DNA from 2 places in the Streptomyces sp. NPDC047971 genome. Region 2 is predicted to be linked to the other one. Evidence: riboswitches for the same ligand, from Rfam matches in the RefSeq annotation. Region 2 holds a riboswitch; the other holds the start of a gene.
The links. A riboswitch is a leader RNA that binds a small molecule or an ion and turns the genes downstream of it on or off. The one in region 2 is predicted to bind S-adenosylmethionine.

Region 1 (14,740 bases), on a different contig from region 2:
CGGCCATGGTCAAGGCCGTGGAGGGCGCGGAGGACTCACCGGAACTCGCCGCCGCCGACCTCGACGCGCTGAACCTCGCCGCGAACGACACCGTGGTCGGCATCTCCGCCTCCGGCCGCACCCCGTACGCCATCGGCGCCGTCGAACACGCCCGCGCGGCGGGCGCGTTGACGATCGGCCTGTCCTGCAACGCCGACAGCGGACTGGCCGCCGCCGCGGAACACGGCATCGAGGTCGTCACCGGCCCCGAGCTCCTCACCGGATCGACCCGGCTGAAGGCGGGCACGGCCCAGAAGCTCGTCCTCAACATGATCTCGACGATCACGATGATCCGGCTCGGCAAGACCTACGGAAACCTGATGGTCGACGTCCGCGCCTCCAACGAGAAGCTCCAGGCCAGGTCGCGCCGGATCGTCGCACTCGCCACCGGAGCACCCGACGAGCAGATCGAGACCTCCCTCGCCGCCGCCGACGGCGAGGTGAAGACCGCGATCCTGATGATCCTCGCCGGCATCGACGCCAAGAGCGCCGACCAGCGCCTCACCGACTCACACGGCCATCTGCGCGCCGCCCTGCACGCGCAGCCCTGAACCCTCCCCACCCCCGCACAGCAAGGCACCACCGCACCATGAGCACAGACGACAAGAACCGCGCCATCGCCGCCGCGATCCTCCCGCTCGTCGGCGGCGCAGCGAACATCGGCTCCGTGGCCCACTGCATGACCCGGCTCCGGCTCGGTCTGCGGGACCGCTCGCTCGTCCAGGACGAGGCCCTGAAGGCACTGCCGTCCGTGATGGGCGTCGTCGAGGACGACACGTACCAGATCGTGCTCGGCCCCGGCACCGTCGCCCGCGTGACGCCGGAGTTCGAGGCGCTCGTCGCCGCCGCGGCACCGGCCCACAGCGCCGACGAACTGGCGGCACAGGGCGCGGCGATCAAGGCGGCGCGGAAGGCGAAGAACCAGACCCCGTTCAAGCTGTTCCTCCGCCGGATCGCGAACATCTTCGTCCCGCTGATCCCCGCCCTCATCGGCTGCGGCATCATCGCCGGTCTCAACGGCCTGCTCGTCAACCTCGGCTGGCTGCCGTCCGTCACCCCCGCCCTGGCGGCGATGGCGAGCGGCTTCATGGCGCTGATCGCCGTCTTCGTCGGCTTCAACACCGCGAAGGAGTTCGGCGGTACGCCGATCCTGGGCGGGGCCGTCGCGGCGATCATCGTCTTCCCCGGCGTCGCGAAGATCGACGCCTTCGGCCAGACCCTGTCGCCCGGGCAGGGCGGTGTCCTCGGCGCGCTCGGCGCCGCCGTGCTCGCGGTGTACGTGGAGAAGTGGTGCCGGCGCTGGGTGCCGGAGGCGCTCGACGTCCTGGTCACCCCGACCCTCACGGTCCTCGTCTCCGGCCTGGTCACGATCTTCGGCCTGATGTTCGTGGCCGGTGAGGTCTCGACCGCGATCGGCGACTTCGCCAACTGGCTCCTCGCCAACGCCGGCGCGGGCGCGGGCTTCGTCCTGGGCGGTCTGTTCCTCCCGCTGGTGATGCTGGGCCTGCACCAGGCCCTGATCCCGATCCACACCACCCTGATCGAGCAGCAGGGCTTCACCGTCCTCCTCCCGATCCTGGCGATGGCGGGCGCGGGCCAGGTCGGCGCGGCGGTCGCCGTCTACCTCAAGCTCCCCCGCAACGGCTCGATCCGCCGCACCATCAAGTCCGCCCTCCCGGCCGGTTTCCTGGGTGTCGGCGAGCCCCTGATCTACGGCGTCTCGCTCCCGCTGGGCCGCCCGTTCGTCACGGCCTGCGTGGGCGGCGCGTTCGGCGGCGGTTTCATCGGCCTGTTCAACATGCTCGGCGACAAGGTCGGCTCGACGGCCATCGGCCCCTCGGGCTGGGCCCTGTTCCCGCTGCTCGACGGCAACAAGGGCCTCGGCGAGACGATCGCGATCTACGCGGGCGGCCTGCTGGCCGGTTACCTGGTCGGCTTCGTCGCGACGTACTTCTGGGGCTTCAGCCGCGAACTCCTGGAGGAGTTCGACGTGGAGACGGAGCCGGTGGAGGTCCCGGTGGCCTCCGGTGGTCCCGCCGCACCCCAGGCGCCGGAGCCGGTGAAGGTCTGACCGGCCGCGGCTCCACGACGACGAGGGCGGCTCCCCGTGCCGGGGGGGCGCCCTCGTCGTTCGTGGGACCGGCGCCAAGGGTCAGGCGTTCAGGCGTTCAGCCGTTCAGGCGTTCAGGCGTTCAGGGCACGTTCGCCGTCGTCTCGCAGGACGGCGTCGCGACGTCCGTCCCCGCCTCGCCGTCGCAGGTGTCCGGGGTCCCCGCGCCCCCGTCGAGGACGTCTCTGCTCGGGCCGGCGAGCAGCCGGTCGGCGCCGGCGCCGCCTCTGAGCACGTCCCGCCCGCCCACGGTGCCGACCGTGGACTCGATGAAGAAGTCGGCGTTGTCGCCGAGGATCCGGTCCTCTCCGCCCCTGCCCTCCAGGACGTCGTCACCGGCGCTCGCGGGCGCGGTGGTGTCGACCGAGCTGTCCCCGAGCAGGATCTCGTTCGCGCTGCCGCCGACGATCCGGTCGTCCCCGGAGCCGGTGGACGTGCCCGTCGCCGCGTTGTGGTCGCCGATGGCGAAGAAGCCGCCGTCGGCGCCCAGGTCCAGGACGTCGTCGCCGCCGCTCCCCGAGGTGCTGCCCTGCGCGTTGCCGTCGCCGATGAGGATGTCGACGCCGGGGCCGCCCCGCATCACGTCGTCCCCGGCGCCGGAGGCGTCCGTGACGGTGGCGGCGGAGTCCCCGTTCATGTCGTCGTCGCCCGCCCCACCGTCCATCAGGTCGTTGCCCCCACCGGAGGCGCTGGTACCGCGGCTGTCCCCGGCCGCGACGTCGTTCCCGGGACCACCGAAGATCTGGTCGTTCCCGCCGCCGGTGGCCACGCCCGCGGGGGCGAAGCTGTCCCCGCCGAGCCGGTCGTCGCCCGGGCCGCCGAAGACCCGGTCGTCTCCCCCGCCCGTGGCGTCGCCGGCCAGGGCGATCACATCGCCGCGCACGATGTCGTTGCCCGCCCCGCCGTCGACCTGGTCGTCGCCCAGCCCTCCGGCGACCGAGTCGTTCCCGCCGAGCGCGCAGATCAGGTCGTTGCCGCCCAGGCCGTCGATGGCGTCGACGTCCTCGGACCCGACGATCACATCGCTGCCGGCCGTGCCCAGGACGGTGCCCGAACCGGTGATGGTCGCCGGGACACCGAAACAGGTCGGCGGGGCGGCGGACGCGACGCCCGTCGGGAGGCCGAGCGCGAGGAGCGCGGCCACGGTCAGCACGGTCGGGCCGAGGCGGCGGGGTGGTCGGAGCGATGACATACGAAACCTCCAGGGCGAGAGCGCCCCACGAGCCACATGTGTCACCCAGAGCGATCACATACGGGGCGATATGTCACGGAACGTATGACACCGCGTGTCGCCCGGCGACCGGTGATCGCATTCGGGTGAGCCGCCGCCCCGCTCCCCCGCGCAGGACCGCGCGGGAAGCGGGCCGGCGCCTCCGCCGGCCCCGGTCAGTTCGCGCAGTACGTGTCGGAGGCCGGCCGCTCGCCGGTCCGCAGAAACGTGGTGACGGCCCGGTCCCCGCACGCGTTCCCGTTCCCCAGGTACATCCCGTGGCCGCCCTGGTCGACGGTGACGAGGCGGGCCCGGTCGCCGAGGGCGCGCCGCATCCGCAGACCGGCGGCGTACGGCGTGGACGGGTCGCGCAGGCTCTGGATCATCAGGACGTTGGACGGCCCCCGGTCGGTGATACGGGTCGGCTTCTCGGCCGGAGCCTTCCAGAACGAGCAGGGCGTGATGTTCGCCGGGAGACCGGCCGTGAGCGGGTACCGGGCCCGGTCGGCCGCGACGGCCCGCCGGTGCGCCGGGACGGAACGCGGCCACGTCACGTCGTTGCAGATGACGCCGACCGTGATCGCGGCGTCCTCGTCGGACAGCGCGTCGGCGAGCATCGGCGGAAGCGTGGGCGTGCGTCCCGGAGCCTGGGCGTCCACCACCAGACGGGCGAACCCCGCGAAGGCGCCGTCGCTGTAGAGCGCGTTCTGGAGCGCCTGCCGCAGCACGTTCCCCGTCAGCGGCACGCCCGCCTTCGTCGACTCCTTCGGTTCCCGGTCCAGCCGCTCGGCCAGCGCGATCACCAGCGGACGCACGTCCTCAGGGCGCTCCGCCAGCCGCAGCCCCTCGTGCGCCCGGTCGGGGTGGGCCGCCCAAGCCGCGAAGTCCGGGAACCGGTCCTCCGCGCCCTGCCCCATGAACGCGAGCCATCCCCTCGCCACCCGCCCCGGGTCCGGGTCGTTGCTGCTGTCCAGCACCCAACGATCCGTCCGGTGCGGGAACTTCTGCGCGTACACGGCCCCGACATACGTCCCGTACGAGACACCCCACGCCGACAGCTTCTCCTCCCCGAGCGCCTGCCGGAAGCGGTCCAGGTCCCGCGCCTGGTTCGCCGAGGTCATGCTCCGCAGCACGTCGCCCCCGTTGCGCGCGCACGCCTCGGCGGTCCGCCGGGACCGCTCGACGTTCTCGTCGATCGAGCCGTCCGCCGCCGGCCAGGAGCGCAGCGTCACCATCCACCGGTCGCCCTCGTCCAGCCCGCAGCGCGCCTTCGCGCTTCCGCCGACCCCGCGCGGATCGAGCGCCACCAGGTCGTAGGTCCCGCCCAGCTCCGCGCGCAGGGCGTTGCCCTTCGTCGTCAGCCGCTGCACACCGGAACTCCCCGGCCCGCCGGGGATCACGGCCAGCGTGCCCCGCCGCTCCTCGGGCCGGTCGCTGCGGACCCGCGACACGGCGAGGCCGATCTGGGGCCCGCCGGGGTCGCCGTAGTCCACGGGCACGGTGAGCGTGGCGCACTCCTGCGTGGCGGGCCCGTCCTTCTTGGCGCAGGGCGTCCACGTGAGGCCCGGGGAAGCGGCGGAGCCGGTGGCCGCGCGGGCGACGGTGGGCAGGGAGACCGCGGAGAGGGTGGCGGCCACGGTGGCGGCGGAGAGGGCGAGAGCGATGCTGGTGCGTCCGTAAGTCGTCATGCCGCAAGCTTTGTTGACGGGCCATCACGATCACATCCGGCAGCCGGGACGGCACGGGGTGGGGGTAGCCCCCGAGTCTCACGGGGGTGGCCGCACCTCCCGCGGGGCACCGTGCGCCATACTCCGGGCCGGAAGATCCCCGGGAGCGACGCGTCGCCCCCCGCACGCCCCCGAGGCAGGAGAACGATGGAAGCGACCGTACGGAACCGCCTGCGCCGGCTCACCCGAAGACAACGCGCGCTGGGACTCGTCCTGGCGTCGGTGCTCCTGGTCCTCGCCGGGACGGCCGGCCGGTACGCCGCGAGGGACGGCGGACTGCTCGTGGTGGCGGAACTCTTCCACCACCCGCTGCTGTTCGCCCTGTTGACGGGGGCGGCGCTGACGACGGCGGCGTTCCTGGCCTTCCGCGGCCTGATCGTCCGCGTCCTCGTCGGGGCGCTGTCCGCCCTCCTGGCCCTCGCGGGCCTGCCCTTCGCCCTGTTCGCCCTCTTCGGGGCGGCCGAGGAGACGATGGACACGCCGGCCCCCGGCCGCACCGACCGGCACCTCGTCATCGAGGAGGGCGCGGCGCTGATCGACCCCCTGTGGTGGGTGTACGTCGACGAGGGCAGCGGCCTGACCAAGCGCCGCTGGCGCGTGGGCCACTTCAACGGCGACGACCCCGCCAACGCTCTGGCCGAGGCGTCCTGGGCGGGCCCCGACCGCATCCGCCTCGTCACCGGCGACCCCGAATCCGGGGCGGAGGACGGCGTAGACGCGCCACGGACCCACTTCATCGACCTCGTCCCCGAGACGGGCCGGCCGCTGCGCACGATCGAGTCGGGCTGAGCGAACCCCCGCTCCTCCTCGGCGGTCCAGGTCCCGCCGGTCGGGCCGGTCGGGCCGCGTTCGGCCTATGATCACGCGGATGCCGGCCCCGACCGACGGGCCGTGACGAGAGGGCGGACGGGACGATGTGGCCGCGGGTCGACGGAATGCGCGCGCTGGAGCTGGGATCCCCCGGGGCCATGCGGGACGAACTCAACGCCCTGGTCCTGGCAGGTGCCAAGACCGCCACGACCTGCCTGCTCGACGAGTACGCCGAGGAGACGGAGGGCCTGGAGTACGTCGGCGAGCGGCAGGCTCTCCTGGACAACGAAGGGCGGTGCGTCGCCACCCTGGTCGTCACCGGCGTGGACGTGAGGCCCTTCGGCGAGGTCACCTGGGAGCACGCGCGGGCCGAGGGTGAGGGCGACGCGTCCCTCGACGCCTGGCGCGAGGTCCACCGCCGCTTCTGGTCCGCGTCCGGCACGCCGGTCGACGACCGCACCGTCGTCGTCTGCCTCACCTTCCGGCGGGCGGACAGCTCCTGAGCGGCCCGCGGCCGAGGCGGCGGCCGTCGGCGCGGCGAGGCGGCGTCAGTAGCCCCCTCCGGCGCAGCTGAAGCCGCCACCGCTGTGGCCGCCGTCGCCGAAGCCGCCGCTGTGCCCGCCGCCGAAGCCTCCCGAGCCCCCGGTGGCGGAGCCGCCGGACGGGTTGCCCCGGGGGGCGGGGGCCGGGCGGGAAGGGGGTGAGGTGATCGTCCGGTAGTTCTCGTGGAACAGCTCCCGCCACCAGGCCCCGAAGCCGACACCGTCCAGCTCCCGCTCCGCCTCGGCGAGAGCGGCGCCGTCCCAGACGACGGTCGGGAGATCCAGGTCCATGAGCGCCTGCCGAAGCCCCGCCAGGTCCACGCGGGGGCTGGCGTGGAGGGGAGTCGTCAGGGGCGCCTCGTCACGGGCGACGTCATGGCGGAAGGCGTACGCGGCCCGCCAGCCCTCCTCGGTGACGACCGCCCAGCCCCAGAGGGGCCGTTCGGCGAGCCGCTTCCTCCGGCGCCGGGCCTCTTCCTCCCGGCGGGCCGCCTCGCGCGCCCGCTCGACGACCTTCCGCTTCTCGGCCTCGATCGCCTGCCCGATCTCCCGGCCGACGGGCGCGTACGCCTCACCGGCTTCCCGCATCTCCCGCTCGTAGCGCTGCCGCGTCTCCTCCCACGCCTCCACGGCGCGGCGCACGGCGAGGTACTTCCACCCGGGAACGGCGACGGCCCGACGATAGGCGGCCTCCAGCCGGGCGCTGGCATCGTCCACGGCGGTGGCGTACGCGACGGCGGCCTTCACCCACCGGTCGCATGCCTCCGCCGTGCACGGGACGAGGACCCCCGCTCCGTCGTGGAGCCTCGGTGTCCACACGAGAAAGAGGGAAGGCGCCCGCCGCCCGTCGAGCAGCCGGTGGAAGGAGTGCTCGTAGACCCGGACCCTCCCCCGCAGCGGGGCGACGCGATCGCGACGCGTCTGTCTCGGGAGCAGCTTCCCGTGATGAGTGAGGTGCAGCGGCTGCAACCGACCCATCGACCCACCCCCCGCGGTCCCGTTGCCTCAAGGATTCCCCCACCGACGACCCCCGAAGCGTTCGACCGGGGCAGGACGGCCGCCCCTCATCCGGGCCCGTCCTCCCGGTCGGGTCGTCTGACTCGTCCGTACATCACCATGTCCCGTCGTTCCCCGCCCACTTCCTGCCAGGACCGCAGCACCCCCTCCCGTACGAAGCCCGCCCGTTCCGCCGTCCGGATCGAGGCTTCGTTCCAGGGCTCCACGAGCAACTGGAGCCGTGGGATGCCCAGTTCGCCGAAGGCCCACTCGGTCACCGCCGACAGCGCCGCCCCGGCCGCGCCCTCGCCGCGGCAGGACGGGGCGATCCAGTAGCCGAGGGTCGCGCGGCCCTCGGGGAGTTCGCGGAGCCAGAGGCCGATCATGCCCACGGCCCGCTCGTCCCTGCGGCGGACGATGACGAAGGGGTAGCCGGTGGCGTGCTCCGCGCGGGCCCATTGGCGGCGGACGTACGCCTCGCCCTCCGTCTCCGAGTACACCGGCGGGACGGTGGTGATCAGGGGGATGTACGGGTCCGTCGACGCCTCCTCCAGGAGGGGCAGGTCGGCCCGCTCCCAGCGGCGCAGTGCGAAGGCCCCGGCCGCCAGCCGGGGGACGATGAGGCTCACATCGTCCGAAGGTACGCCGCCAGACGGTCGTACTCCTCTTTCACCCCGCCCTCCATCCCGGTGGCCAGCGCCTGGTCCCGGACCTCGGTGGACGGCCAGAGCGAGGTGCTGGTGAGGGCCGTGCCGCCGTCCGGCGTGTCGTCGAAGGTGAGGGTCACGTGCACGGGCGGGCCGGGCATCAGCTCGAAGTTCTCGGTGTAGACGAGACGCTCGTTCGGGACGATCTCCTCGTACGTTCCCGAGAAGACGATCTCCTGCCCGTCGGGGGCCTGCTGGCCCCAGCGCCAGGCTCCGCCGACCTTGAGGTCGATGTCGGCGACCGTCGTGGTCAGCGCGGCGATCCCGTACCACCGGCGGACGTGCTCGGGCCTCGTCCACGCCTCCCAGACGCGGGCGGGCGGGGCGTCGAAGGTTCGGGTGATGACCAGCTCGCGGTCGGTGGGTGTCGTCAGCAGCGTGATCATGGAACGCTCCCGCCGTGGGGGATCCGGCCGTGGGGACCGTCGGGGGTCCTCTCCCCAGCATCACCCCGAAGCCCCGGGCGCGGCACCCGCAGGCGGCACGGGCCCGGACAGCCCGAGGGCGGCACCCCCGGCAGGGAGTGCCGCCCTCGGTCGCTCGAAGCGAGTCGCGGTCCGCGCGTCGCCTCGGCGATGCGCGGTCCGCGAGGAACCGCCGATCCGGAAGGATCAGAAGTCCATGTCACCGCCCGGCATGCCGCCCGGAGCGGCCGCGCCGGCCTTCTCCGGCTTGTCGGCGATGACAGCCTCGGTGGTGAGGAACAGCGCGGCGATGGAGGCCGCGTTCTGCAGCGCGGAGCGCGTCACCTTCGCCGGGTCGATGATGCCCTCGGCGATGAGGTCCACGTACTCGTTGGTCGCGGCGTTCAGGCCGTGGCCGACGGGCAGGTTGCGGACCTTCTCCGCCACGACGCCACCCTCGAGGCCGGCGTTGACGGCGATCTGCTTCAGCGGGGCCTCCAGGGCCAGCTTCACGATCGCGGCACCGGTGCCCTCGTCGCCCGAGAGGTCGGCCTCGAGCTTCTCGAAGACGTTGGACGCCTGGAGCAGGGCCACGCCACCACCGGCGACGATGCCCTCCTCGACGGCCGCCTTCGCGTTGCGAACGGCGTCCTCGATGCGGTGCTTGCGCTCCTTGAGCTCGACCTCGGTCGCGGCACCGGCCTTGATGACCGCAACACCGCCGGCGAGCTTCGCCAGGCGCTCCTGCAGCTTCTCGCGGTCGTAGTCGCTGTCCGAGTTCTCGATCTCGGCACGGATCTGGTTGACGCGACCGGCAACCTGGTCGCTCTCGCCGGAGCCGTCGACGATCGTGGTCTCGTCCTTGGTGATGACGACCTTGCGGGCGCGGCCCAGCAGGTCCAGGCCGGCGTTCTCGAGCTTGAGACCGACCTCCTCGGAGATGACCGTGCCGCCCGTGAGGATGGCGATGTCGTTCAGCATGGCCTTGCGGCGGTCGCCGAAGCCCGGGGCCTTGACCGCGACGGACTTGAAGGTGCCGCGGATCTTGTTGACGACCAGGGTCGACAGGGCCTCGCCCTCGACGTCCTCGGCGATGATCAGCAGGGGCTTGCCCGACTGCATGACCTTCTCCAGCAGCGGGAGCAGGTCCTTCACGGAGGAGATCTTGGAGTTGACGATCAGGATGTACGGGTCGTCCAGGGACGCCTCCATACGCTCCATGTCGGTGGCGAAGTACGCCGAGATGTAGCCCTTGTCGAAGCGCATACCCTCGGTGAGCTCCAGCTCCAGACCGAAGGTCTGGGACTCCTCGACGGTGATGACGCCTTCCTTGCCGACCTTGTCCATCGCCTCGGCGATGAGCTCGCCGATCTGGGTGTCGGCGGCGGAGATGGAGGCCGTGGAAGCGATCTGCTCCTTGGTCTCGACATCCTTCGCCTGCTCGAGCAGGGCGCCGGAGACGGCCTCGACGGCCTTCTCGATGCCGCGCTTGAGGGCCATCGGGTTGGCGCCGGCCGCCACGTTGCGCAGGCCCTCGCGGACGAGCGCCTGGGCGAGGACGGTCGCGGTGGTCGTACCGTCACCGGCGACGTCGTCCGTCTTCTTGGCGACTTCCTTGACCAGCTCGGCGCCGATCTTCTCGTACGGGTCCTCGAGCTCGATCTCCTTGGCGATGGACACACCATCGTTGGTGATCGTGGGGGCGCCCCACTTCTTCTCGAGGACGACGTTCCGGCCCTTGGGGCCAAGGGTGACCTTGACGGCGTCGGCGAGCTGGTTCATCCCGCGCTCGAGACCGCGCCGTGCCTCCTCGTCGAACGCGATGATCTTGGCCATGTGAAGTGGTCCTCCCGGACATGGGGTGGATAACGCTCCAGGACCGCGCCGACGCCCGCGACGGACGGCCTGCGAGCCCTGTGGTTCCTTGCCCCACCTGGCCGCGGACCTCGTCTGCCCGATCCTCGTAAGCACTCTCACCTTCAGAGTGCTAACGCCAATGATTAGCACTCGGCCCATGCGAGTGCAAGCGACTCCCACAGATCGGGAGAGGTCCGGGCGCGCGCACCCCGCCCTTCCCGCACACGCGCGAGGGGCGCACCCCGCCCCTCCCGCACACGCGCGAGGGGTCCGCATCCTGGTCAGGATGCGGACCCCTCGACGTAGAGAACGCGTGAGTGCGTACGTGGTGGCCGATCGCGCCGTGCTCAGACGGCGAGCTTGACCATGTCCGCCTGCGGACCCTTCTGGCCCTGCGAGATCTCGAACTCGACCCGCTGACCCTCTTCAAGGGTGCGGTATCCGTCCATCTGGATCGCGCTGTAGTGGACGAATACATCCGCACCACCGTCGACCGCGATGAAGCCGTAGCCCTTCTCCGCGTTGAACCACTTGACGGTGCCCTGAGCCATGCCTAACTCCCCTATTACTGGCCCTTGCGCGGGACCGCACTTCGCGGACCCGGGTCAGACCCTGCGCCGGAACGCGTCGACCGCGGCTGAATGTATCTGTCCAACTGCCCTCTGCAACAGGTCAATCGGACGAGAAATCTGGGCACGCCAGAAAGGAGAATTAAGGAGAATTCACTGAATTCCGGGGCAAGTCGGGCCCGTCAAAGTGCGCAGAAGGTACACAACAGTCGAACACTTTGGCTGCTTCTTGTCGGGTGCGGACGCATTCTCATATGCGTCTGGCACAAGCAGCGAAGGGAAGTCAGGGGGGCTTCCCCAACTCTACCCCCCTCAACCATGCAGAATTGCCCCCTCCGCTTCTCCGGCGGAAGGGGCAATTCAGGTGACCGTGGGTAACTCAGGTGACCGTGGGTGATTCAGGAGTTCCCCGCGCGAGGCCGTTCCGACTCAGCAGCCGCCGGCGACGGCGGGGATGATCGAGACGCCGGCGCCGTCCGGGGTCGCCGTCTCCAGGCCCTGCTCGAAACGGACGTCGTCGTCGTTGACGTACACGTTGACGAAGCGGCGCAGCTTGCCCTGGTCGTCCAGGACGCGGGCGGCGATGCCCGTGTGGTTCTTCTCGAGGTCGGCGATGACCTCCGAGAGCGTCGCGCCCTCGGCTGCGACCTCGGCCTGGCCGCCGGTGTAGGTGCGGAGGATGGTGGGGATGCGGACCTTGACGCTCATGAGTGGTTCACCTTCGGGGCTTCGGTGCGGGGCTGGAGCCCCCCGGACGGAGTCCGGGGGTTCGGGGGGCCGCCGGGGCGCCGGGTCTCCCGGGCACCCCGTCGGTCGCGGACGTCAGCCCGCCAGGCCGGCTTCGCGGAACGCGTCCAGGCTCGGGCGGATCGTGGCGGTCGCCTGCGAGGTATCGGCCACCGCGTCCAGGGTCTTGAGGCCGTCACCGGTGTTGAGCACGACCGTGGTCAGGCTGGGGTCGATGAGACCGGCCTCGATCAGCTTCTTCGTCACGCCGACCGTCACGCCGCCCGCCGTCTCGGCGAAGATGCCCTCCGTACGGGCGAGGATCTTGATCGCCTCGACGACCTGCTCGTCGTTCACGTCTTCCACCGCGCCACCGGTGCGGCGGGCGATGTCGAGGACGTACGGACCGTCGGCCGGGTTGCCGATCGCCAGGGACTTGGCGATGGTGTCCGGCTTCTGGGGGCGCACGACGTCGTGGCCGGCCTTGAACGCCGTGGACACCGGGGAGCAGCCCTCGGCCTGCGCGCCGAAGATCTTGTACGGCTTGTCCTCGACGAGACCGAGCTTGATGAGCTCCTGCAGACCCTTGTCGATCTTGGTGAGCTGGGAGCCGGAGGCGATCGGGATGACGAGCTGGTCGGGCAGCTGCCAGCCGAGCTGCTCGCAGATCTCGTACGCGAGCGTCTTGGAGCCCTCGCCGTAGTAGGGGCGCAGGTTGACGTTGACGAAGCCCCAGCCCTCGCCCAGCGGGTCGCCGATGAGCTCGGAGCAGAAGCGGTTGACGTCGTCGTAGTTGCCCTCGATGCCGACGAGTTCACCGCCGTAGACGGCGGCCATGACGACCTTGCCCTGCTCCAGGTCGTGCGGGATGAACACGCAGGAGCGGAAGCCGGCGCGGGCGGCGGCGGCGCCGACGGCGCCGGCCAGGTTGCCGGTGGAGGAGCAGGACAGGGTGGTGAAGCCGAAGGCGCGGGCGGCTTCGAGGGCCTGGGCGACGACGCGGTCCTTGAAGGAGTGCGTCGGGTTGCCGGAGTCGTCCTTGACGTAGAGCTTGCCCGGCTCGACGCCCAGCTCGCGGGCGAGGTTGTCGGCCTGGACGAGCTTGGTCCAGCCCGGGTTCAGGTTCGGCTTCTCGGCGACGTCGGCGGGGACGGGCAGCAGCGGGGCGTAGCGCCAGATGTTGGCGGGTCCGGCCTCGATCTGCTTGCGCAGTGCCTCGGGGTCGCCGAGGGGCAGGTCGTAGGCGACTTCGAGCGGGCCGAAACAGAGCTCGCAGGCGAAGATGGGACCGAGGGGGAACTTCTCACCGCATTCACGACAGGAGAGTCCGGAAGCCGGACCGAGGTCGACCGTCGAAGTGGTGGTGGAAACAGTCTGTACAGCCATGGAGGCGAGGCCCTTTCTCCTCATCTTTCCCATGGCGAACGTCGCCATGAGACGGATTTGGCACCTTCCCTAGCCGGGAGCCTCGCGGGCGCTGTCACGAAGACTGCGGACGAGACCGACTGGAGGGTTGCCGGGGCTTCAACGGGCCGTTTCCCTCTGCCCCTCTGGATGAGCGGTATTCGGTTGTAGAACGCAGGTGGCACCCCGACATGCATCGGGCTTCCGCGTTGTTCAAGACTGTAACCGAAGGCATGGACGGGTGAGATGGTCGTCCGAACCGCGAGATGGAGATCACGTTGCTGGATGAAGTGGAGCGCTGGCTGGCCCGGCGGTCCTGGTCCGTGGCAGACCGTCCGAGGGAGCGGCTGGTGGCCGCCAAGCGGGGGACGACGGTCAGCGTGGTGCTGCCGGCCCTCGACGAGGAGGCTACGGTCGGGGACATCGTCTCCGTGATCCGCCGGGAGCTGATGACCGAGGCGGTGCCGTTGGTCGACGAGCTCGTGGTGATCGACTCCGGCTCCACGGACCGTACGGCCGAGGTCGCGGCGGCGGCGGGGGCCCGGGTGGTGGCGCGTGACGAGATCCTGCCGCGGATTCCGGCCCTCCCGGGCAAGGGCGAGGTGCTGTGGCGGTCACTGATGGTGACCAGCGGTGACATCGTCTGCTTCGTCGACGCGGATCTGCGGGACTTCTCCGCGGACTTCGTCACCGGCATCGTGGGTCCGCTCCTCACCGAGCCCGACGTCGACTTCGTGAAGGCGATGTACGACCGCCCGCTCGGAACCGAGGCCGCCGAATCCGGCAAGACGCCTGGTCAGGGGGGTCGGGTGACGGAGCTGGTGGCACGGCCGCTGCTCAATCTGCACTGGCCCCAACTGGCCGGCTTCGTCCAGCCGCTGGGCGGCGAGTACGCGGTGCGCCGCTCGCTGCTCGAACGACTCCCCTTCCCCGTCGGCTACGGAGTGGAGTTGGGGCTGCTCGTCGACGCGCTGCACACCGTCGGTCTCGACGCGCTCGCCCAGGTCGACGTCGGGGTCCGCAAGCACCGCCACCAGGACGAGCGGGCGCTCGGCCGGATGGCGGCGGCGATCTACCGGACCGCGCAGCTGCGGCTGTCCCGCGGACATCTGGTGCGGCCGCTGCTGACGCAGTTCGAGCGGGACGACTCGGGCCGGGGGAAGGGCTTCACGCCGCGGACGTACGCCGTGGACACGGAGGAGCGGCCGCCGATGATCGACATCGCGGAGTACGCGCGCCGCCGCGTGGCGTAACACCGAATGATGATGTTTTTTAACTAAATTCCCGTTTCATGCGGTTCAACAATCGGATGACCACACGGTCGGTGGCGCTCGTGCTCGCCGCCGGCGCGCTCGGTTCGCTGTCCCTCGCCGCGGCCGGTCCGGCCGCGGCGGACGTGGTGGAACCCTTCGGCAAGCGGTACGACGCCTCCCTGTACGGCGACTTCACGACCGTCGGCAACACGGTCATGGGCTGCCCCACCACCCCCGCCGATCAGGCCGCGCGGTGCGCCACCGCCGCCGACGGCCGGGGTGGTGACGACAACGACGCCTTCGCCATGACGCGGATCGACACCGCCTCCATGGCCGCCGGCTACGGCTCCAGCACGGGCCGGGTCGAGATCCCCGCGGGCGCCGAG
Region 2 (14,740 bases):
AGCAGGCGCAGCCGCATGTCCTCCACGGATCGCCCCTCACGGGCCGCCCGCCGACTGGCCTCCAGGGCCGCCTCGACCTCACCGAGCCGGGCCTTGAGCCGCCGGGTCTCGCTCTCGGCGGCCGAGACCTGGGCGGCCGCCTCCGCCCGGAAGGTGTCGATCTCCGCCTGGACGCGCCGCAGGGCCGCCTCACCGCGCTTCACATCGCTCTGGGCGCTGCGCAGCTTGCGGTGAAGCGATTCGGCTTCCTTGCGGGCGGCCTCCAGATCGGTGCGGAGCTGCTCGGTCTCGGAGCGGCCGCGCTCCTTGGCGGTGGCGACCTCCTCGCGCAGCCGTTCCAGCTCGCGCCGGCCCGCCTCGTCGGCCCGCTCGGCGTCCGCCCGCTGGGCCTCCTCGCCGGCGGCCGCGACCAGCTTGACCCAGCCGGCCGGGCGCAGGACGTAAGCGGCCGCGGCGACGTCGACGGGGTCGGCGGCGGCGGGCGGGGCGCCGGACTCGACGGCCCCGGCCAGCTCGGGCTGGGCCTCCTTGAACCGCTCACCGATCCGCTGCCGGAAGAGCGTGTCGCCCTCCAGGGCGGCGGCCATGGCGTTGCCCGCGAACTTGGCCCGCCGGCTCGCGGTGAACCGCGCGTACTGCCGCAGGGGTGCAGGAAGCTCCGCGACGGTCAGCCCGCCGAAGGCGTCCGAGACCAGCGCGACGACCTTCCGCCGTACACCGTCGGGCAGCGGGCGGTCGAGCGTCTCGGCAGCGTCACCTGCCGCGCCGGCCGGTTCACCACCGTGCGCGGGCTGCTCCACGATCCGTCACCCCATCGTCATACGCACCGCTCCGTCAGGAGGCGGTGCCGGGCCTGTCCACGAGTTCGATCTGGTCCACCGCGTTGCACCAGCGGCAGCGGACCGACTCGATGGTCTCACTGACCACCTCGCGCTCCTCGACCTTCGGTTCGCCCGCGAGGTCCAGATGGACGTACTCGACGACCTTGGAAGAGCGGGTCACGTCGAACCGGGTCAGATTGCCGCAGAGCGTGCAGCGCCAGCGGGTCTCGGCGGTCGGCAGGGGAACCGTCGTCATCGTGCCGTCCTCTTTCATCGTGCGAGTGCGGGTGCCGCGGTGCGCCGTCGAACTGCGGAGGTACTGCCCGTCACCCTACGGCCTCGCGGGTACCCCGTGTCGCGGCGAGGCACTCTGTCCAGTTGAGCACCGTTACGCCATGATCTGTCCATGATCGACCGGCGGCAGACCGACTGGTGGAAGACGGCCCGCGACGTCTGGCGGGGCGCCCGGCACGGACCGACGGTGACGTACGGACTGATCGCGGTCTGCTGCCTCACCTTCCTGATCAGCCCGGTGTCCGGCCTCGACCCGGGAACCGGGACCGGGGACGCGGCCCGCGCGGCGCAGAGCGCGTACTTCCACCGCTGGGGAGTCGTGCCGGCCGAACTGATGAGCAGCGAGCGGGGCACCCTGCTCACTCCGCTCACGGCCCTCTTCGTCCACGGCAGCTGGCTCCACCTGCTGGGCAACATGCTCTTCCTCTTCGTCTTCGGCGCGATGGCCGAGGAGCGCATGGGCGCCGTGCCGTTCCTCCTCTTCTACCTCGGCTGCGGCTATCTGGCGCTGCTCGGCTACGCGGCGGCCTACGCGAGCAGCGAGCAGACGCTGGTCGGGGCGTCGGGGGCGATCTCGGGGGTGCTCGGCGCGTTCCTCCACCTGTTCCCCCGCTCCCGGGTGACCAGTCTGTTCCCGTTCCTCTTCTTCCTCCCGCTGCGCTTCCCCGCCTGGATGGTGCTGGTCTTCTGGTTCGTGCTGCAGTGGCTGGCGGCGCGGACGGCCGGGTCCGGGCCGGGGGTTGCCTATCTGGCCCATGTACTGGGCTTCGCCTTCGGCTTCCTCTACGCCTGGGGGCGGTACAGGGGAAGGGTGCAGCGCGCGTAGCGCCTCGTCGGCAGGGTGGTGACGGGAGGCGGGCGGGCTAGAGTGAAGGTCCAAGCCGCGGCGACCGAGGGAGTATGCCAGCCGTGATCACCGCGATCGTGCTCATCAAGACCAGTGTGGACCGCATCCCGGAGATCGCGGAGTCGATCGCCGCGCTCGACAGCGTCAGCGAGGTCTTCTCGGTGACCGGCACGTACGACCTGATCGCCATGGTCCGCGTGCCCCGGCACGACGACCTGGCGGACGTGATCCCCGGCCGGATCAGCAAGATCCCCGGCGTCGAGGCCACGGACACGCACGTCGCGTTCCGTACGTACTCCCAGCACGACCTGGAAGCGGCCTTCGCCATCGGTCTGGAGTCCTGACGAAGGGGGCCCCGACGGGAGGCCCCCTTCACCCGTACGTGTGACTGTTCAGCCGCGGTCCGGGACGCAACGGCCGTCCTCGGTGCGGTACTTCCAGCGCGCTCCGTCCCGGACGAGCTCCTTCACGGCCCGGACGAAACGCTCCACGTGCTCGTCGGGCGTCCCGGCGCCGAAGCTCACCCGGATGGCGTTGAGCGACTTCTCGCCGGGCGCGGCCTCGGGGGCCCCGCACTCGCCCTGGGTCTGCGGGTCGCTGCCGAGCAGGGTGCGGACCAGGGGGTGGGCGCAGAAGAGGCCGTCGCGGACGCCGATGCCGTACTCGGCGGAGAGCGCGGCGGCGAAGTGGGAGCTGTTCCAGCCCTCCACCACGAAGGAGATGACACCGACGCGCGGGGAGTCGTCGCCGAAGAGGGAGAGCACCTTCACCTCGGGCACCTCCGCCAGGCCCTCGCGGACGGTGTCGATGAGGTGCCGCTCGCGGGCGACGAGGGTGTCGAAGCCGGCCTCGGTGAGCGCCTTGCAGGCGGAGGCGATGGAGTAGACGCCGATGACGTTCGGGGAGCCGGCCTCGTGGCGGGCGGCGGTGGTGTGCCACTCGACGTCGACACCGCCGTCGGCACGGCGGGCGACCTTCTTGGACGCGCCGCCACCGGCGAGGTACGGCTCGGCGTCCTGCAGCCAGTCCGCGCGGCCGGCGAGGACACCGGAGCCGAAGGGCGCGTACAGCTTGTGTCCGGAGAAGGCGACCCAGTCGACGTCCAACTCCCTTACGGAGACGGGGTGGTGGGGCGCGAGCTGGGCGGCGTCGAGGACGATCCGGGCGCCGTGGGCGTGCGCGGCGGCGGCGAGTTCCTTCACCGGCCACAGTTCGCCGGTGACGTTGGAGGCGCCGGTGACGCAGACGAGGGCGGGGCCGTACGGGTCACGGTCGGCGAGTGCGCGCTCCAGGGTCTCGACGGCCTGGGCGTGGGTGCGCGGGGCGTTGAGGTAGGTGACCCGGGCGTCCCTCCACGGCAGCAGCGAGGCGTGGTGCTCGGTCTCGAAGACGAAGACCTCGCAACCGGCGGGGACGACCTGGGCCAGCAGGTTGAGCGAGTCGGTGGTGGAGCGGGTGAAGACGACCTGGTCGCCGGGGCGGCAGTCGAGGAACTCGGCGACGGTGACGCGGCTGTTCTCGAAGAGGTCGGTGGAGAGCTGCGAGAGGTACCCGGCGCCGCGGTGGACGCTGCCGTAGTACGGGGCGTAGGCGGCGACGTCGTCCCACACCCGCTGCAGGGCCGGGGCGCTGGCGGCGTAGTCGAGCGCGGCGTAGGCGACCTCGCCCCCGGTGACGAGCGGAACGGTGACGTCCCGCCCGAGGACCGGGAGCGGGGCGGCGCAGCAGGGGTCGCCGGCCTCGGAGTCGCTGACGGCGGTGGCGGTGGTGGCGGCGTTCGGGTACGCGGACATGGCGGTATCTCCTGGCGGGGAAGGGCAGCGAAGGGCCCGCAGGGCAGCGCGAAGTGGGGTGCCTCGTACGGGTGTTGCTCAACGCACGGTGTTCGTGCGGAGGGGAAACGGGGCCGGAGGCCCTAACGCATTCGCTTGCTCACGAGACTGCTCCCTTGAGGACCAGGACCCCAGGGTGTGCAGGGGTCCGCGCTTGCCGTAGACCTCGCTGCCTACGGCCTGGTCTTCACCCGGGGCACCCCGCCACGGACGGAGGGTTGCCGGACAGCCGGCCGGGGCCTGATGGCTGTCACTCATGACCTGGCACAGAACGTATGCCACGTGATCGCCGACGCGCAACCCCGTTCCGGATGCCGGAACGGGGCCCGCGCCGTGCCGTTATCTGTTGCTGGCGGCGATCCAGCGCTCCAGCGCCTGCCTCGCCGCACCCGAGTCGATCGACTCGGCCGCCTTCGCGATCCCCTCGCGCAGCTGCTCCACCAGGGTGCCGCCACCCGGCTCCAGGGCCGTGAGCGCGGCCGCCGAGTTCAGCAGCACCGCGTCCCGTACCGGACCGGTCTCCCCGGCGAGCAGCCGGCGGGCGACGTCGGCGTTGTACGAGGCGTCGGCGCCGCGCAGCGCCTCCACCGGCACGAGCTCGATGCCGACGTCCCGCGGGTCGAAGGACTCCTCGCGCACCGCGCCGTCCCGTACCACCCAGACGCGCGAGGTGGCCGTGGTCGTCAGCTCGTCCAGGCCGTCGTCCCCGCGGAAGACCAGCGCCGAGGAGCCCCGGTCGGCGAGCACGCCGGCCATGATCGGGGCCATCCGGGCGTCGGCCACACCGGTCGCCTGCGCCTTGACCCGGGCGGGGTTGGTGAGCGGACCGAGGAAGTTGAAGGTGGTCCGGATGCCGAGCTCCTTGCGGGCCGCCGCCACATGGCGCAGCGCCGGGTGGAACTTCACCGCGAAGCAGAAGGTGATCCCGGCCTCCTCCGCGACCTCGACGACCCGCTGCGGCGTCAGCTGGAGATTGACGCCGAGCTTCTCCAGGACGTCGGACGCGCCGCTGGCGCTGGACGCGGCACGGTTGCCGTGCTTGACGACCTTCGCGCCCGTGCCGGCCACGACGATCGCCGACATCGTGGAGATGTTGACGGTCTTGGCCCCGTCGCCGCCGGTGCCGACGATGTCCACGGAGGGGCCGGGCACCTCGATCACGTTGGCGTGCTCGTACATCGTCCGGACGAGGCCGGAGATCTCCTCGACGGTCTCGCCCTTGGCGCGCAGCGCGACCGCGAAACCGGCGATCTGGGCGTCGGTGGCCTCACCGCGCAGGATGCGGTCCATGGCCCAGGCGGTGTCCTCGGCGCTCTGGTCGCGGCCGGTCAGCAGTCCGTCCAGTACGGCGGGCCAGGAGCGGCCCGCCGACGTGGGTCCTCCAGCGGGGGTCGCAGCGCTCATGGCAGCTCCTGGTCAGTGGTGACGGGTACGGCTCCACCCTATCGACCCGGGGGGACGGCAAAGAGCCCCGTCCATCGAATGGACGGGGCTCCCGCTGTGGCGACCTTCAGGTCAGTGGATCAGGTGATCAGTGGTGGCCGTGGCCGCTGGTGATCTCCTTGTACTCCTCGGCGGTCGGCTTGGCGATCTGGTGGTCCTCGCCGTAGTAGCCCTTGCTGAGCTTGACCCGGAGCTTCTCCATGCGACCGATCTTGCGCTCCACGCCGTTCTCGTCGACGAGGGGGCCGAGCTCGGCCGGCTTGTTCTGCTCGTGCGCCGTGAGCCTGTACAGCTCGCCCTGGCTGAGCGGCTGGTGCACCTCGACGAACTCACCGTGCGGCAGGCGCTTGATGATGCCGGACTCGCGACCGTGCAGCACCTTGTCCTTGTCCCGGCGCTGGAGGCCGAGGCAGATCCGCTTGGTGACGATGAACGCGATGACCGGTCCGGCGAAGAAGAAGATCCGGACGAACCAGGTGATCGAGTTGATCGACAGGTGGAAGTGGGTGGCCCAGAGGTCGTTTCCACCACCGACGAGCATGATCATGTACGCGGTGATCCAGGCGACACCGAAGGCGGTGCGCGTCGGAGCGTTGCGCGGGCGCTGCGCGATGTGGTGCTCGCGCTTGTCCCCGGTGATCCAGGACTCGATGAACGGGTAGACCGCGATGGCCGCGAGGACCACCGGGAAGATCACCAGCGGGATGAACACGCCCAGGACGAGCGTGTGGCCCCAGAGGTTGATCTCCCAGCCCGGCATGACGCGGATCAGACCCTCGGCGAAGCCCATGTACCAGTCGGGCTGGGCGCCGGTGGACACCTGGTCGGGACGGTACGGGCCGAGCGCCCAGATCGGGTTGATCGAGGCGATCGCCGCGATGACCGCGATGACACCGAAGACCAGGAAGAAGAAGCCTCCGGCCTTGGCCATGTAGACCGGCAGCAGCGGCATGCCCACGACGTTCTTGTTCGTACGGCCGGGGCCCTCGAACTGCGTGTGCTTGTGGTAGAAGACCAGGATCAGGTGGGCGACCACCAGACCCAGCATGATGCCGGGCAGCAGCAGGACGTGCGCCGAGTAGAACCGGGCGACGAAGTCGCCGCCGGGGAACTCCCCGCCGAACAGGAACATCGACAGGTACGTGCCGATGATCGGCACGGACAGGATCGCGCCCTGCATGAAGCGGACACCGGTGCCGGAGAGCAGGTCGTCCGGGAGCGAGTAACCGGTGAAGCCGGTGAACATGCCCAGGAAGAACAGCAGGAAGCCGAACAGCCAGTTGATCTCACGCGGCTTGCGGAACGCGCCCGTGAAGAACACGCGCATCATGTGCACGAACATGCCGGCGAGGAAGATCAGCGCCGCCCAGTGGTGGATCTGCCGGATGAGCAGACCACCGCGCACATCGAAGGAGATGTGCATGGTCGAGTTGAACGCCTCGGACATCAGCTGTCCCTGCAGCGGGACGTAGCTGCCGTGGTACTCCACCTCGTTCATCGACGGGTGGAAGAACATCGTCAGGTAGACGCCCGTGAGGATGATGATGATGAAGCTGTAGAGGCAGATCTCACCGAGCATGAAGGACCAGTGGTCCGGGAAGATCTTCCGCATGTTGGCCTTGGCCAGGGAGTAGATCCCGAGGCGGCCGTCGGCCCAGTCGGCGACCCGCTCACCGGCGGGTGCCTTCTTCTTCGTGTCGGTCACAGTGCTCATCCGCGCTCCCAGAAGGACGGGCCGACGGGCTCGTCGAAGTCGCCGAGCGCCTCGAGGAAGCCCTTGTCGTTCACGCCGATCCGCAGCTGCGGGAGGGCGTGGCCGGCCGGGCCGAAGATGACGCGGGCGCCGTCGGAGAGGTCGAAGGTGGACTGGTGGCACGGGCAGAGCACGTGGTGCGTCTGCTGCTCGTACAGCGAGATCGGGCAGCCCACGTGGGTGCAGATCTTCGAGAAGGCGACGATGCCCTCGTGCGACCACTCCAGCTCACGCTTGTCCTTGATGTCGTCCGGCTGAATGCGGACGATCATCAGGGCGGCCTTGGCGATCTGGACCTGGAAGTCGTGGTCGTGCTCCGACAGACCCTCGGGCATGGCGAAGGTCAGCGAGCCGACCGCGACGTCCTCGGGACGCAGCGGCTCGTGCGTGTTCATGTTGATGAGCTGCTTGCCCTTGGCCCACAGGGTGGACCGGAGCTTCTTCTCGGGCAGCGGACCCATGTCACGCAGCAGCACGATGCCGGAGAGCGGCACGAGCGACAGCGCGCCGAACATCGTGTTCCGGATCAGCTTCCGGCGACCCATGCCGGACTCGGCGGCACCGGCCGCGAAGTCCGCCATGACCTTCGCCTTGGTCTCCGGAGAGGCCTCGATCGGGTGACGCTCGTCGGCGATCTCGACGTCGGACATCAGGGTGCGGGCCCAGTGGACCGCTCCCGCGCCGATGAAGAACAGCGCCAGGCCGAGCGTCCATCCCAGGGCGAAGTTGAGCGCGGACACCCGGCCGAACGGCCAGATGTACACGATCTTGTCGACCGGGAAGATCACGTACGAGGCGATGAAGCCGATCGTGGCCAGCATCGACAGCGTGAACATGAAGGCGACCGCACGCTCGGACCGCCGGGCGGCCCGCTCGTCGATGTCCTGGATGCGCGGCTTGTGGGGCGGAAGGCCCGGGTCCGCGAACGGGTCGTCGAGGACCTTCACCGCGCCGTGCGCGGTGTCCTGCTCAGCGGGCAGGTTCTCTTCTGGAATCTCTTGGCTACTCATGACTTCTTGGCCTTAGCGGTGTGGGCCGCGACCCAGACGGCAACTGCGATCAGCGCACCCAGACCGAACACCCAAGCGAACAGACCCTCACTGACCGGGCCGAGACCGCCGAGCGAGAGCCCGCCGGGGCTGTCGGCCTTTTCGCCGTTGACGGCCTGGACGTACGCGATGATGTCCTTCTTCTCCTTCTCCGGCATGGTCGTGTCCGGGAAGGAGGGCATGTTCTGCGGGCCGGTCTGCATGGCCTCGTACAGGTGCTTCGGGCTCACGCCTTCGAGGTTCGGGGCGTACTTGCCGTGCGTCAGCGCGCCGCCCTCACCGGTGAAGTTGTGGCACTGGGCACAGTTGGAACGGAACAGGTCGCCACCACGGGCGATGTCGGCACCGTCGGGGCTGTACTGGCTCGCCTTCGGCGTGATCGGGCCGGCGCCGAGGGAGGCGATGTACGCCGCGAGCTGATCGATCTCAGCCTGCGTGTAGATGACCTTCTTCTTCGGCACCTGGGCGCCCGGCTGCTGGGCCGGCATACGGCCCGTGCCGACCTGGAAGTCCACGGAGGCCGAGCCGACGCCGACCAGGGAGGGGCCGTCAGTGGTGCCCTGACCGCCGGTTCCGTGGCAGCTGGCGCAGCCGACGGAGTAGAGCTTCTTGCCCTCCTCGATGGCGAGGGACTGGGCGGTTTCATCGGCCTTCGCCGTGCCCGCGGGAGCGAACGCGGCGTACAGGCCCCCGGTGGCCGCCAGCGCGAGGAGTAGGACGACGACCGCCGCCAGCGGATGGCGTCGTCGTGCGGAGAGCTTTTTCACGGATTACCCCGGTGTCAGGATCTTCTGCGTCGATGCTTGCTGGATGTGCTCGGGTCCCGGGACCCGATTACTTGATCATGTAGATCGTGGCGAAGAGGCCGATCCAGACGACATCGACGAAGTGCCAGTAGTAGGACACGACGATGGCGGCGGTTGCCTGCTCGTGAGTGAACCTCTTGGCGGCGTACGTCCGGCCCAGGACCAGCAGGAAGGCGATGAGACCGCCCGTCACGTGCAGGCCGTGGAAGCCGGTGGTCAGGTAGAACACCGAGCCGTACGGGTCCGACGAGAGCGAGAGACCCTCGTGCTTGACCAGCTCGGTGTACTCGAAGACCTGGCCGCCGATGAAGATCGCACCCATCACGAACGTGATGATGAACCACGTCCGGAGCTTCTTCACATCGCCCCGCTCGGCGGCGAAGACGCCGAGCTGGCAGGTGAGGGAGGAGAGCACCAGGATCGTGGTGTTGGTCGCCGAGAACGGGAAGTTCAAGGCGTCGGCCTTTTCCGTCCAGAACTCGGGACCGGTCACCGATCGCAGGGTGAAGTACATCGCGAAGAGGGCCGCGAAGAACATCAGCTCGGAACTCAACCAGATGATGGTTCCGACGCTGGTGAGGTTCGGTCGATTGACCGACGGGTGCGCGTGCCCGGTTTCTACTGTCGTTACTGTCGCCACGACCGACATTATGTCGGTCGCTTATCCCGCCCTCACTCCGGGGGGTGCCGTTCGGAGTGTCAGGGGCTCGTGTCCAGCCCGAACGGCCCATCGAAGGGGCCTCCCCGGCGGTGTCGAACCGGTGTTGACGGGGTGTGGGACGGAGTAGCATCCGCCGCATCGGTTGATGACCTTCACGGAGGAACGATGCAGTCGAGCGCCACGGTCCTGGTCTACAGCGACGACGCGAACACGCGGGAGCAGGTGCGCCTGGCTGCCGGGCGCAGGCCCGCGGCCGACGTTCCGCCGGTCGAGTTCTTCGAATGCGCGACACTCCCGGCCGTGCTGAAGCGCCTGGACGAGGGCGGGATCGACGTCTGCGTCCTCGACGGCGAGGCCGTGCCGGCGGGCGGGATGGGCGTGTGCCGGCAGATCAAGGACGAGGTCTTCCAGTGCCCGCCGGTGCTGCTCCTCATCGGCCGCCCGCAGGACGCCTGGCTGGCCACCTGGAGCCGCGCGGACGCCGCTGTCACCCTTCCGGTGGAACCGGTCGAGTTCGCGGCGTCCTTGGCGGCCCTGCTGCGTTCTCGGCTCTCCATCGACGCCTGAGCGGGGCCCTGGAGCCGGCCTGAGCCCTCAGACCAGGGGCTGCAGGCGGGTCGGGTCGGGCTGGTGGGCGGCGCTCTTGGTGTCGGCCACCAGGGCGCTGCCCTGACGCCACTTGTCCCAGGCCAGGTTCCAGTCGCCGAAGCCGTTCCCGAAGGTGTCCATCGTGTCGCCGATGCTGTTGACGGTCTGCACGATGTCACCCGGACGGACGGTCTCGAAGAACCAAGCCGCGTTGCCCGTCGACATGCCGACGCAGCCGTGGCTGACGTTCGCGAAGCCCTGGGAGCCCACGGACCAGGGCGCGGCGTGGACGTACTCCCCGCTCCAGGTCACCCGTGTCGCGTAGTAGACGGGCAGGTCGTACGACTCGGAGCTGCCTTCCGCGATGCCGACGCTGGTGCCCCGCATCCGGACGAAGTACTCCTTGCCGAGGATGACTTTGATGCCGTTACGGGTGGAGAAGCCCGGTTTGCCGGTGGTCACCGGCATGGTCTTGATCACTTCTCCGTTGCGCCGCACGGTCATGGAGTACGAGCCCGCGTCCGCGATGGCCTCGATCCGGTCGCCGATCGTCAGCTTCAGGGGCTTGGACTCCCCGCCGTAGAGCTTGTCGCCGATCTTGACGCCGGCGAGGTTGCCGGTGACCGAGACCGACGCGCCCGCCGGCCAGTACTCCTTCGGGCGGAAGTGCAGCTTCTTGTCGTCGACCCAGTACCAGGAGCCCACGACGGCGGGGGTGGAACGGACCTTGAGGCCGCGTTCGACGACCGCCCGCGCCGCCTTGTCCTTGACGGGGAGGCTGAGGGTGGCGGTGATGGGCTGTCCGACGCCGTAGGTGCCCGCCTCCGGGCCGAACTCCGCGGTCAGCCCCCGCTTGGCCGGGGCCGTCTCGAACGTGAACGTACGCGTGCCAGGGGCGCCGTCCTCGTCCTCCGTGGACACCTTGACGGTGTAACGGCCGCCGGCCGTCAGTGAGCCCGTGGAGCGCCAGCTCTGGCCGTCCGCGGTCAGCTCGCCCGCCAGATGGTGGCCGGTCTCGTCGATGGCCGTCACGTCGGTGATGCGGCCGTCGTCGCCCTTGGCCGTGATCTCCAGCGCCTTGTCCGGGTCGGCCTTCCCGCCGTCCGTGGGGGCGTTGAAGGAGACCTGCTCCGCGGCGTCGTAGGGCTTCGCCGAGAGGGGGTGGCCGTCGGTGCCCGCGCAGGCACCGGCGCTGGCGGTGACCAAGAGGGCCAGAAGAGTGCAGCTCAGAACAGTCCGAATGCGCGGCGTGTCGTTCATGACATCACCGTAAGAACAATCCTCGCGCCCAGCGCGTCGAGTGCTGCAAACGAGGGGCCCGGCCACTTCGCGTGACGAAGTGGCCGGGCCCCTCGGGGTGTTACGGGGTGGTGCTACTGGTTCTGGTTCTCACCGCGGTAGAACTCGAACACCCAGCCGAACAGGCCGACCAGGATCAGCGGAGCCGAGAAGTACAGGATCCACCAGCCCATCGCGACGGCGAGGAAGGCGAGCGCGCCACCGAACGCCAGCGAGAGCGGCTGCCAGCTGTGGGGGGCGAAGAAGCCCACCTCGCCGGCCTCGTCCGCGACGTCGGCCTCCTTGTCGTCCTGTGCCATCGCGTCGACCCGCCGGGCCGTGAAGGCCAGGTAGTAGCCGATCATGATGGAGAGGCCGAAGGCCAGGAAGAGCGCCGTGGTGCCGACCGGCTCCTTCGACCACACGCCATAGACGATCGCCATGGCGAGGATGAAGACGCTCAGCCAGATGAACATCTTGCCCTGGATCTTCACTTGCCGGCCTCCTTGCCACCCGTGAGGGCCACGGCCTCGTGCGGCTTGTTCTCGAGCTGGTCGACAGCCGCGATCTCAGGGTGGTGCAGGTCGAACGCCGGGGATTCGGAACGGATCCGCGGCAGGGTGAGGAAGTTGTGCCGCGGCGGCGGGCAGGAGGTCGCCCACTCCAGCGAACGGCCGTAGCCCCACGGGTCGTCGACCTCGATCTTCTTGCCGTACTTGGCGGTCTTCCACACGTTGTAGAGGAACGGGAGGATCGACAGCCCGAGCAGGAAGGAGGAGATCGTCGAGATCGTGTTCAGCGCGGTGAAGCCGTCGGCGTCGAGGTAGTCCGCGTAACGACGCGGCATGCCCTCGGCACCCAGCCAGTGCTGCACCAGGAACGTGCCGTGGAAGCCGATGAACAGCGTCCAGAACGTGATCTTGCCGAGCCGCTCGTCCAGCATCTTGCCGGTGAACTTCGGCCACCAGAAGTGGAAGCCGGCGAACATCGCGAAGACCACGGTGCCGAAGACGACGTAGTGGAAGTGCGCGACGACGAAGTACGAGTCGGAGACGTGGAAGTCCATCGGCGGCGAGGCCAGGATGACACCCGTCAGACCACCGAAGGTGAAGGTGACCAGGAAGCCGATCGTCCAGAGCATCGGAGTCTCGAAGGACAACGAGCCCTTCCACATCGTTCCGATCCAGTTGAAGAACTTCACGCCCGTCGGTACGGCGATGAGGAACGTCATGAAGGAGAAGAACGGTAGGAGGACGCCACCGGTGACGTACATGTGGTGGGCCCACACGGTCACGGAGAGACCGGCGATCGCGATCGTCGCGGCGATCAGACCGATGTAGCCGAACATCGGCTTGCGGCTGAAGACCGGGATGACCTCGGAGACGATGCCGAAGAACGGCAGCGCGATGATGTACACCTCTGGGTGACCGAAGAACCAGAAGAGGTGTTGCCACAGCAGCGCGCCACCGTTGGACGCGTCGAAGATGTGCGAGCCGAACTTGCGGTCGGCCTCCAGCGCGAAGAGCGCGGCGGCGAGGACCGGGAAGGCGAGCAGGACCAGCACACCGGTCAGCAGCACGTTCCAGGTGAAGATCGGCATACGGAACATCGTCATGCCGGGAGCGCGCATGCAGATGATCGTGGTGATGAAGTTGACCGAGCCGAGGATCGTGCCGAAGCCGGAGAAGGCCAGACCCATGATCCAGAGGTCGGCGCCCACACCCGGCGAGCGGACGGCGTCCGACAGCGGGGAGTAGGCGAACCAGCCGAAGTCGGCGGCGCCCTGCGGGGTGAGGAAGCCACCCACGGCGATGAGCGAGCCGAAGAGGTACAGCCAGTACGCGAACATGTTCAGCCGCGGGAACGCCACGTCGGGCGCGCCGATCTGCAGCGGCATGATCCAGTTCGCGAATCCGGCGAACAGCGGCGTCGCGAACATCAGCAGCATGACGGTGCCATGCATCGTGAACGCCTGGTTGAACTGCTCGTTCGACATGATCTGCGTGCCCGGACGGGCCAGCTCGGCGCGCATGAAGAGCGCCATCAGACCGCCGAAGCAGAAGAAGACGAACGACGTCACGAGGTACATCGTGCCGATCGTCTTGTGGTCGGTGGTGGTCAGCCACTTCACCACGACGTTGCCGGGCTGCTTGCGGCGTACCGGGAGCTCGTTCTCGTACGAGTCCTCAGCCGCGGCCGCACCCTGGGGTTCGTTGAGGATGCTCACAGTTGGTTCTTCTCCGCATTCCTGGCCGGGTCCGTCTGCTCGATGCCAGACGGGATGTAGCCGGTCTGCCCCTTCTCCGCCAGCTCCTTCAGGTGCTGCTGGTAGCGCTCCGGAGAGACCACCTTGACGTTGAAGAGCATCCGGGAGTGGTCGACACCGCAGAGCTCGGCGCACTTGCCGAGGAAGGTGCCCTCCTGGCTCGGGGTCACCTCGAAGACGTTGGTGTGACCCGGGATGACGTCCTGCTTGAACAGGAAGGGGACCACCCAGAAGGAGTGGATGACGTCACGGGAGGTCAGGACGAACCGGACCTTCTCGCCCTTCGGCAGCCACAGGGTCGGGCCCGGGTTGCCGGTCTGCGGGTTCCGGTCACCGGGGATACCGGCGTCGTAGACACCGCCGGCGTTCGCCGGGAACTGGTCCTGGTACTTGTCCGGAATGGCGTCGAGGTTCGGGGCCGTCTGCGCGTCACCCTCCACCCCGGGCACGTTCTCGATGTAGTTGAAGCCCCAGCTCCACTGGTAGCCGACCACGTTGATCGTGTGGGCGGGCTTGTCGGAGAGCGACAGGAGCTTCGACTCGTCGCGTGCGGTGAAGTAGAAGAGCACCGACACGATGATGAGCGGAGTGACCGTGTACAGCGCCTCGATGGGCATGTTGTACCGCGTCTGCGGAGGTACCTCGACCTTGGTGCGGCTGCGCCGGTGGAACATGACGGACCACAGGATCAGCCCCCACACCAGGACGCCCGTGACGAGCGCGGCCGCCCACGAGCCCTGCCAGAGGGAGAGGATCGTGGGAGCCTCTTCCGTGACAGGGGTGGGCATGCCAAGGCGGGGGAAGTCTTCCCAGTTGTACGAGCAGCCGGTGGCTGTCGCCAGGATCAGGCCCGCAGTCAGCACCTGCGGCAGCTTCCGCCGCATCGGGCGCCGAGACGTGGGGGTACCACCCGCGCCTTGGCTGCGGGGGAGGTCGGAGCCGTTGGGACTCACGTAGCGCCTTCCCGAGAGTCTCGGCCCGCGCTGGTGGGCTACGGCCGTCTCGCTGGTCGGTCGCCGCCCCGGCCGCGGGCAGGGGTTTGGATGTTTATGCGGACCAAACCCTACTGGACGCTATTTGGGGTCGCGCGGGGAGGGTGCCC

Region 1: it holds a riboswitch for S-adenosylmethionine, as region 2 does, so the genes downstream of both, thrC (threonine synthase) here and AB0D99_RS20410 (aminotransferase class V-fold PLP-dependent enzyme) in region 2, are expected to answer to the same signal.

What each region holds. Positions count from the first base shown of each region.
Region 1 is NZ_JBEZNW010000047.1:14,568-29,307, reverse strand. Features, by position in the region: gene murQ (N-acetylmuramic acid 6-phosphate etherase) at 1-590, shown strand, start outside; gene AB0D99_RS31010 (PTS transporter subunit EIIC) at 629-2,110, shown strand; gene AB0D99_RS31005 (calcium-binding protein) at 2,232-3,341, opposite strand; gene AB0D99_RS31000 (alpha/beta hydrolase) at 3,536-5,047, opposite strand; gene AB0D99_RS30995 (hypothetical protein) at 5,234-5,875, shown strand; gene AB0D99_RS30990 (ASCH domain-containing protein) at 6,055-6,399, shown strand; gene AB0D99_RS30985 (hypothetical protein) at 6,445-7,416, opposite strand; gene AB0D99_RS30980 (GNAT family protein) at 7,503-8,063, opposite strand; gene AB0D99_RS30975 (SRPBCC family protein) at 8,060-8,527, opposite strand; gene groL (chaperonin GroEL) at 8,753-10,381, opposite strand; gene AB0D99_RS30965 (cold-shock protein) at 10,750-10,953, opposite strand; gene AB0D99_RS30960 (MoaD/ThiS family protein) at 11,401-11,679, opposite strand; gene thrC (threonine synthase) at 11,794-13,107, opposite strand; SAM riboswitch class I at 13,101-13,258, opposite strand; gene AB0D99_RS30950 (glucosyl-3-phosphoglycerate synthase) at 13,380-14,354, shown strand; gene AB0D99_RS30945 (hypothetical protein) at 14,393-14,740, shown strand, end outside.
Region 2 is NZ_JBEZNW010000020.1:113,258-127,997, forward strand. Features, by position in the region: gene AB0D99_RS20390 (NYN domain-containing protein) at 1-800, opposite strand, end outside; gene AB0D99_RS20395 (hypothetical protein) at 835-1,077, opposite strand; partial or broken gene AB0D99_RS20400 (rhomboid family intramembrane serine protease) at 1,228-2,028, shown strand; gene AB0D99_RS20405 (Lrp/AsnC ligand binding domain-containing protein) at 2,025-2,306, shown strand; gene AB0D99_RS20410 (aminotransferase class V-fold PLP-dependent enzyme) at 2,355-3,755, opposite strand; SAM riboswitch class IV at 3,940-4,056, opposite strand; gene trpD (anthranilate phosphoribosyltransferase) at 4,134-5,198, opposite strand; gene AB0D99_RS20420 (cytochrome bc complex cytochrome b subunit) at 5,326-6,951, opposite strand; gene AB0D99_RS20425 (Rieske 2Fe-2S domain-containing protein) at 6,948-8,000, opposite strand; gene AB0D99_RS20430 (c-type cytochrome) at 7,997-8,806, opposite strand; gene AB0D99_RS20435 (heme-copper oxidase subunit III) at 8,874-9,494, opposite strand; gene AB0D99_RS20440 (hypothetical protein) at 9,672-10,073, shown strand; gene AB0D99_RS20445 (Ig-like domain-containing protein) at 10,101-11,354, opposite strand; gene AB0D99_RS20450 (cytochrome c oxidase subunit 4) at 11,468-11,866, opposite strand; gene ctaD (cytochrome c oxidase subunit I) at 11,863-13,599, opposite strand; gene coxB (cytochrome c oxidase subunit II) at 13,596-14,522, opposite strand.